DNA from 2 places in the Corynebacterium fournieri genome. Region 1 is predicted to be linked to the other one. Evidence: predicted binding sites of a transcription regulator. Region 1 holds the regulator's gene; the other holds the start of a gene.
What was found. The regulator LexA, encoded in region 1, represses DNA repair genes until DNA is damaged. The targets are predictions, from matches to a motif close to CGAACANNTGTTCG.

Region 1 (4,416 bases):
CCGCGTACTGGGTCGCCGCCGCGTTCGCAATCGTGCTGGCGTTCATCCCGAAGTTCGGCGCGGTCATCTTCACCATCCCCGCCGGCGTGCTCGGCGGCGCATGTCTCGTGCTCTACGGCCTGATCGGCATGTTGGGCGTGCGCATCTGGCAGGACAACAAGGTCGACTTCACGGATCCAGTCAACCTCACCGCCGCTGCAGTGGCGCTCATCGTCGGTATCGGCAACCTCACTTTCGACCTTGGTGCGGTCACGCTTGAGGGCATCGCGCTGGGATCCGTGGGCATCATCGTGATCTACCCGCTCATGCGTTTGGCGTACAACACCTTCGGCGAAGGGCGCTACCGCTCCGGCTTCGACACTTCCAAGCCGTCGACGTTTTCGCAGTAGGCAAAGCGGCACCATGCAAAGCAAAACGCCCGGACCGTCGTCCGGGCGTGAGCTCGTCGTCAAGCGGAAGCTGGCTACTCTTCGTCCAGGTTCTGCTCAATGAGCGCTGCAATCTTTTCCACAGCGTCGGCGTTTTCGGAAGTGACGGTCACTTCATCGCCGTGCTCGGCGCCCATGGCCATAATCATCAGCGACGAAGCAGCATCCGTCTCGTCATCGTCATCGCCGCCCACGAGGGTGAGCAGGATTTCGTCGTCGTATTCTCCGGCAGCATCGGCGATGACGGTAGCGGGGCGAGCGTGCAGCCCGACAGTGGAACCGACCTTGACGGTCTTGGAAGCCATACGGGGTCCTTTCTGATTTTCTGTTGCAGTACTTTGTACCGAGTGTAGGACCGTTCACGGCCGCGCCGCCACAACGGCCGTCTAGGACTGAGCCGCGGGGCTTACTGCGCGCCTGCGAGGACCACTTCAATACCGTGGGAGCGAAGTTCGTCGAGAAATGTCGGGGGAGCCTCGCTGTCCGTGACCACCACATCAATCTCGCTCAAGGGTGCAAAGCTGACGACGTAGTCATTGCCCAACTTGGTGGAATCGCACAACACAACCACCTTGTGGGCGTTCGTGACCATCGCGGCTTTGACTGCCGCCTCTTGCGCATCAGCCGTGGACAGGCCGTGCTGTATGGACAGGGCGTTGGTGCCGACGAACGCGACATCGGCTCGCAGAAGTGCGAGGGTGCGCAGTGCCGTGCTGCCCACTACCGCCTGGCTGATTGGGCGGACCGTTCCCCCGAGCAGCTGCACATCGTGGAGGCCGGAGACGCTGAGGTCCAAGGCAGTGGGAATTGAATTGGTCACCACCGAATACTCGCGATCGGCACTGGTTTCGGCGATGCGCTGACCGAGCATGCCAATGGAAGATCCGGAATCGAGAAAGATCGTGCTGCTCGGGCTTTCCGGAATGAACTGGAGGGCGCATTCCGCGATTGCGGCCTTCGCTGACGACGAGGCACGCTGCCGAGCATCCAAAGGCAGCTCGGTGCTGCGGTAGGACTGGCTGGCAACCGCGCCACCGTGTACGCGGTGGACGACGCCTTCGTCGTGCAGAGCTGACAGATCGCGGCGAATCGTCTCTGCCGTCACGTCGAAGCGCTCCGCCAGCTCGGTGACGTTGACGCGGCCTTCCACAGCGGTCAGCGACGCAATCTGGCGTCTGCGCTCTTCGGCGTACATAGATTCTCCTGCGCGTATATTCGGGACCTTGTCCCTATGCGTAAAGCTGCTGGTGAGGCGCTCGCGTGTGCGAACGCGCACTGCTTACAGCGTACGGAACACCGAGATGACGCGACCCATGATCTCCGCTTCGTCGCCCTTGATCGGCTCAAACGCCTCATTGTGGGGGAGCAGCCAGACACCGGAGGAATCGCGGTGGAACTCCTTCACCGTTGCCTCTCCGTCGAGCAACGCCGCAACAAACTCGCCCTCCTCGGCGTTCGGCTGCGAGCGCACCACAACCCAATCGCCGTCCAGGATGCCGGCTTCGCGCATGGATTCGCCGACGACTTTCAGCATGAAGAAATCGCCGTCGCCGAGCAGCTCTTCCGGCAAGGGGTAGTAGTTATCCACGTTCTCCTCGGCGAGGATGGGAGCGCCTGCGGCGATCTGGCCGACCACCGGCACGTAGCGAGCGTTCGAGGAATCTTCCGGCTTCTCCTCCTGCGGCTTGCGCTTCTTGCGGCCGTGCTCCGGCAACTGGCGCAAGTCCACTGCGCGCGGCTTGTTCGGGTCGCGCCGCAAAAAGCCCTTCTTCTCCAGCTCCTTGAGCTGGTACGCAACGGAGGAGGTGGATTGCAGTCCGGCGGCATCTCCGATCTCGCGGATGCTCGGCGGGTAGCCCCGCAGCACGACAGCGTCCTGGATGACCTGCAAAATGCGGCGCTGGCGGTCGGAGAGCGAGTTGTAGTCGGGCGTGCCCTGGTCGGCCTTCTTTCGTGCCATGTTTGCTCCTAGTGCTCGGCGAGTGGTCTCTGCGCAAACAACCTACCAGATAGGGCACTCATGTTCGATGATTTCCTGTGTGGGCTGGACACGGGGCTACCGCTTTGCTATAAATCGAACACGTCAGCGTATTCGAACACATGAACGTTAGAACATTCGAGCGTGTCGGCGCCGAACGTAAGGTGTGCCGCAGAACGAAAGGAGACGGTAATGGCCGTTGCAATCAACCCAGCACAGAATGCATTTCACTTTGGCAGCACCGCGCCGTCTGTGGTGCCTCCCGCGGAGGTTTGGGACGTTGAGTCGACTCAGCCGCGCCGGACTGGCGGCGGATCAGTTCGAACGATTTCCGCGACTCATCGAAAGTACGATCGTTCGGACCGGGAGGAGGCAATCGCGGGGTCGGGTGACGTCAGCGCGTTCGAAACCCGACGCGAGCGGAGAGATACGTTGCTGTTGGGGGCGGGTATGACCGCTGCGCTGCTCATTGGTTCCGCATTCGGCGGGGTTTTCGCGGGAGCAGGTGACGGCCAGGTGGCGACCAGCGGACACGCTGCCCAAAACGCTGCGATGACGTCGGCGCGTTAGGCGGGGCGTAGACTCGGGGCAAGGCCACACCGTTTAGACAACCGGGGGAGTACGCAGTGTTTTGTCCCTTTTGCCACAACGAGCAATCTCGCGTCACTGATTCCCGCTTAGTCGAGGCTGGATCCGCCATTCGCAGGCGGCGGGAATGCACGGAATGCGGGGGCCGGTTCACCACGGTAGAAAAGGCCGTGCTGACTGTTGTGAAGCGAAACGGCGTGAGCGAGCCTTTCGACCGCGACAAGCTGATCGTCGGTGTGCGCAGGGCGTGCCAGGGAAGGGATGTCTCCGACGACGCACTCAAACGCCTCGCCCAGGAGGTGGAGGAAACGGTTCGGGCGCAGGGAAGCTCGCAGGTGCCGGCAAACGAAATCGGCCTGGCGGTGCTCGAGCCCTTGCGTGCACTCGACGAGGTTGCCTACCTGCGATTCGCCTCCGTGTACAAGTCGTTCGAAAGTGCCGACGACTTCGAATCGGAAATTCGCCTCATGCGGCGCCGAGACCGCGAGGACTTCTAGGGCGGCGCCTCTGCGGTCTCGCAGCGTTACCGCAACGCGTCGATCTTCTTCTCGATGCGCCGCTGGCTCACCGGCTTCGGTGTGCCCAATCGCTGTGCGAACAAGCTCACCCGCAGCTCTTCGATGAGCCACAAGATGTCCTTATACGCTTTCGTTTTCGTTCGGCCCGCGGGGAGGGACTTCATCCGCTGCGCCAAATAGCGCTTGACCGCATCGATCACGGACTGCCTGTCGGCATCCCGGTCCGGGTCCAGCCGCATATCCTCCAGGCGGATCCGCATGGCTTCGATGTAGCGCGGCAGGTGCTGTAGATGGCCGATACCGTGCACGGTCACAGCATGTTTAGGCAGGAAAAACGCGAGCTGCGAGTTCATGTCGTCAATGGCTGGGCCTTCCCAATGCAGCAATTCCGAAGCCATGTTGGCGTAATCCGCCAGCGCCGGAGCGAGCGTGACTACTACTCGCCGTACCGCGCCAGCGACCTGCGGCCGGATCTCTGCAACCAGCGCCTCAAACTCCTCAGGCGAGCGCACCGGCCCGCCGCTGGAGAGCATCACATCGCGGATGACGGCCACTCGGGCATCTTCCACCAGACCCTCGGCGCCGCCGTGCGGGTAGCGGTCCACGGCCACCTTTTGACGCAGTGGCAGCCCCTTCGTCATCTGGGTGGGGTTGACGGTGATCTCGCGCAACAGCAGCGTCAGTGTCGCGGTGATCATGGAGGCGTCTGCGGCGGCCTTCGTCGGATGCACCGTGACCTTCACACCGTCCTTCGTGGCTTCCAGTGCCGGGAAGGCGTCGACGTCGTTGCCGTCGATCGTGGTGGTGACGGTTTCCGGCACAGCGCCCAAAGAGTCTGCGGTCCACTTCGCTACAGCTTCAGACTCGGAGGTGCGCCCCGCCTTGGACACCGAAGACTTGATCT
Region 2 (4,416 bases), 540 kb from region 1:
GCAGGAATGCCCCACGGCGAAAATGCGCATGCTTACACACCTAGCCTGCAGGGAGGTCACACCTGCAGGGGCGTGAACGTGTCCTTTGTTGGCGGGTGGTCTGGAGGGTAAAACGCTGGGTCGTGTCCCGGGCCGTGCGCGCAGTTGCACCGGCCTTTCGCGGCATAGATCCTGCTCACCGCCGAATGTTTCGCGGGGACCGACTGGTTGAATTTCAACGGGTCACCGGGGCGCCGTCGGAACCCTGACCTGCCCGTATTCGGGTCGAAATCCATGTACCCCTTGTTAAAGGAGCCGTCTCTGTGGTCGTTGTTACACCTGTGGTGCTCGCGACACAGCCCGGTGAGGTTTTCGATGTCGGTGTTTCCGCCCTTGATCCACGCGAGGATGTGGTGCGCCTCGCACTCGGTCATCGCGGCGGTGCAGCCGAGCCAGGAGCAGACCCCTTGCACCGCGAACATGGCGATGCGCTGCGCCACCGACGCGAGACGGCTGGTGCGCCCCATCCACAGCGGCACGGAGCTGACCCCGTCGACCTGCAGCAGGAAGTCGGTTGTGCCGTCCATGCCGAGGCGCACGAGGTCGAAGCAGTCCACCTCGATGCCGGTGTTGGTGTCGAAGAGCATGGCGGCGTCGCCGTCCGCGAGGTCGTCGAGGGTCAGCGCAAGCACCACGGACGCGGCCCCGTCATTGGATTTCTGACACTGCTCCTCATACTGCCCGAAGATGGCGAAGAACTGGTCGAACCGGCGTTGCTGCGGTGTGCGCGAATCCGCCTCGCCCTGCTGTTCCTCCGGCAGGTTCGAGTTCGGCGCCAGCCCCTTGTCCATGTGCGCTTTCATCAGCGCCGCGTGGCCAGCGGTGGCGTTGATGTGGATGTCCACGGTGCCGTCTGCCTTGCGACGGCCAAAGGAGACACTCCTCTTTTCAAACCCAGCGTTCGGGTTGGAGTGCGGCGCGTGCTTCCGGTTTGCCGCGTCTACCGCCTTGCGCACGAAAAGACGCAGGTCCTCGGGGCTGCGGTGCAGCGCTTCCTCCATCGCTTCGGCGTGGATGCGGGTGCGCTCGCAGGATGCAGCCTTGAGTAGCTTGTCCAGCTCGCGCCGGATGATGTCTTGCTTTTCCGCGCTGACCTTCGACGAGTTTTCGCGCGCTTTCTTCTGGCGGGCGCGTTCTTCCTCGGCTGCAGCCTCCGCGGCGGCGTGGGCTTCGGCCTCGGCGTCCTCCTCGGACATGTCGAACAGGTCCTCTGCGTCATCGGGCAGGGGAGGGGTGGGCTCCGGCGGGGCGCCGTACAGCAACCGGCCGCGCTCGAGGCGGTTATATGCCTCACTCTTGGATAGGTCCAGGCACTGCTGCAGGTACGCGTTTGGGTAGTTGGCTCCAACGATGCGTCCGGCATCGTCCCGGTCGGCGATAAAGGCGAATGCTGCGTCGATAGTCGCCTTCTTTTTAAACTGCTCCTCTAGGCGCTCCAAGTCGTGCCGGACGTCCTCAAATGCGAGGGCGGAGGGGTCCTCGAACAGTGTGCTAAGTGTGCACAGCGCTGAAGCAATCTCGTTGACGCACCGGGTGATCTCGCTGGTCATGGCCCCTCCTTCCCGTCAAAAACGCAGTTTGTTGAAAGTAATGAACTCAATCTAACAACGCGTCCGACACGGCCATCGAAAAATAGAACAGACGTTCGAAAGGGGGTTAACGCAGCACTTCAATGCCCGCGTTGTCGTTGAGTATGAGCTGGCTGCCGAAGGGCAGGCTACCTCGGACGAGTACGAGAACTACTCAATGAGAACCCGCAGCCGCACCCGCTTTCCTGCGTATTCGTCCCAGCCGTGGGTGTTGTCGAAAGTCCCGTACTTGTTGCCTCGGTTTCAACCCCATCAGGCTCCGCAACCTCCTCGGACTCCACCAGCTCGCCCGAATCCGGATCCACCCACTGCGTGGACGTGACCACCACGGTTTCGCGCTCGCCACCCCCGGCGCAACCCGAAACCACGCCGACAGAACCGATTACAGCAAGCGCGAGCGCGCGAGGAATACGCACACAGGAAACTCGGGACTATTTTCCAAGCTCTCTGCGGCGCTCGGCGGCGAGTTTCAACCGCTCGGCGCGATCAGAACGTTCCTTCTCTAACAGTTCCTCGAGGATCTCGTCCTCCTCGTCGGAGATGTCGAAGACGGTGTACCAAGCGACCGCGAGAATGCCCACCACCGGCCACACCACCCAGGCGTAGTCCAAGTCAAGCCCGATCTGCAGTACGAAAAAGATCGCCAAGCCGCCAATGAGCGTGGCGTAGATCGCGGTGTCCAGCTTCCGCTTCGCCGCGAGTTTCTCATCTAGCTCGACCTCGGACGGCGTCCGCTTCTCCAATGCGACCGGTTCGGCCGGGAGGTCGTCGAAAAGCGCTGAGAGCTCCCCGCGCGTGCGCGCCACCGCGGCCTGACCTGTGCGTTCCTCGAACTCGCTGACATCCAGGTAACCGTCCGTGAACAGGGTGCCCAGCCGGTCCAACGCTGCCGAACGTTCGTTGTCGCCGACGCGAATCTCGCTCATTTTCTCTCCCAACTTGTGCTTGCCCCTGCGGCAACCTGTTCAATCGCACTCATGGCAGATGGTAACGAGTACACGATCGGCGAGGCGGCCGAGGCACTCGGCGTGTCCACGAAGGCCTTGCGCCACTGGGAGACGCTGGGGCTTCTTGAGCCAGCCCGCACCTGGGCGGATCACCGCATCTACACGGAAGCGGACCTTGAGCGGGGCGCGACGATTGCGCTCTACCGCGGCGTTGGCGTGCCGCTTGCGCAGATCGCCACGCTTATCGACGCCTCCGGTGCCACCCTCACCCGCGCACTCAAGCACCACCAGGAAGCCCTGGCCACGCAGAAGCGCGCGCTGGACGCGCAACTCGCATCTGTCCAGACCCTCATCCAACAAGCAACGAAAGGATCCATCGACATGGACGCAATGAAGAAGTACCTCGGCGAAGACATGCCCGCTTACCAGGCTGAAGCCGAGCAGCGCTGGGGCGATACCCCGGAGTGGGCAGCATCTCAGGAGAAACTCGCGCAGATGGGCGAGTCCGACTTCGCCCGCCTGCAGCAGGAGCAGGACGCGCTCGCCGCGGACCTGGTCGCTGCTCGCGACGCCGGTGTCGAGCCGGGGTCAGATGAGGCCGCAGCGCTGGTGGAGCGCCACCGCGAAAGCATCGCGCAGTGGTACGACGTGACCCCGGCCCGCCAGCTCATCCTGGCGCGCATGTACGTCGGCGACCCGCGGTTCCACGAGGCGTACGACGGCGCGCAGGATTACCTGCTCGAGCTGGTCACCGCCCACGCGAAAGCCGAGGGCGTGGACGTGGACGACCCACAGTGGGACTAGACGCTAGACGGGGCAGACGACGGGTACGCCGCCATCGTCGAGCACACGTGCGCGGATGCCGTAGACCTCTTCCAGCAAGTCCGGTTGCAGCACCTGGTGGGGAGTGTCGTGGGCAATGACGTGCCCCGCTTTGACCACCAGCAGCTCGTCGCAGTACCGGGCAGCCAGGTTGAGGTCGTGGAGAGCGACCAGCGCGATCTTGTCCGACTCGTGGACCTCGTCGCGGACGATTTGCAGCAGCTCGACTTGGTGACGGAGATCGAGGGCGGACGTGGGCTCGTCGAGAAGCATGACGCTCGGCTCACGCACAAGCATCTGGGCCATGGCGACGAGCTGCCGCTGACCGCCGGACATGTCCGACACCAAGCGGTCGGCCAGGTGGGTGATACCCAGCCGCTGCATCACGTCTGCGCTGCGCTCGAGCGGATCCCACGACGCGTCGCCGCGGCGGCGGGCGGAGACCATCACCGACTCGAACGCGGTGAGTGAGGCGCTGCTCAGCAAATCCTGCGGCACATAGCCGACGGCTCGCACACGCTGCTTGCCGACGAGCTCCGCATCACCCACGCTGACGGAAACCGAGCCTTCAGTTGGCTGCTTGATCCCCGCGATGGTCTTGACCAGAGTCGACTTGCCCGCCGCGTTCGGGCCAATCAACCCGACCACGCTGCCAGGTGTCAGGGGGCCGAACGACAGCGAATGGAGAATGGTGGTGCGGCCGTAGGCGACCGTGAGATTTTCCGCGCGAATCGACATGACTTACGCCCCCTTCCGGCGGGCACGGGTGAAAATGAGGAACACGAAAAACGGAACGCCGACCAGCGAGGTGATGATGCCTATCGGGATGGCCACGCCCGGGATGATGGAAATAGACACCGCGTAGGCCAAGCTCAAAAGCATCGCGCCGGCGGCAGCCGCGCCGGGGAGGAAGAACTTCTGGTCCTCGCCGACAAGCATGCGTGCCACGTGGGGGCCGACCAGGCCGATGAACCCGATGATGCCGGTAAACGCCACCGACGCGGCGGCGAGCACCGAAG

Region 2: CFOUR_RS04105 (HNH endonuclease signature motif containing protein) is a predicted target of LexA. The motif match lies at 1,674-1,687, and genes of this name have one in related genera.

Annotation. Positions count from the first base shown of each region.
Region 1 covers NZ_CP047210.1:1,373,467-1,377,882, reverse strand. The annotation lists gene CFOUR_RS06690 (uracil-xanthine permease family protein) at 1-389, shown strand, start outside; gene CFOUR_RS06685 (HPr family phosphocarrier protein) at 464-733, opposite strand; gene CFOUR_RS06680 (DeoR/GlpR family DNA-binding transcription regulator) at 835-1,623, opposite strand; gene lexA (transcriptional repressor LexA) at 1,708-2,388, opposite strand; gene nrdR (transcriptional regulator NrdR) at 3,033-3,491, shown strand; gene hrpA (ATP-dependent RNA helicase HrpA) at 3,518-4,416, opposite strand, start outside.
Region 2 covers NZ_CP047210.1:828,608-833,023, forward strand. The annotation lists gene CFOUR_RS04105 (HNH endonuclease signature motif containing protein) at 57-1,589, opposite strand; gene CFOUR_RS04110 (DUF1707 SHOCT-like domain-containing protein) at 2,060-2,554, opposite strand; gene CFOUR_RS04115 (MerR family transcriptional regulator) at 2,606-3,379, shown strand; gene CFOUR_RS04120 (ABC transporter ATP-binding protein) at 3,383-4,135, opposite strand; gene CFOUR_RS04125 (FecCD family ABC transporter permease) at 4,139-4,416, opposite strand, start outside.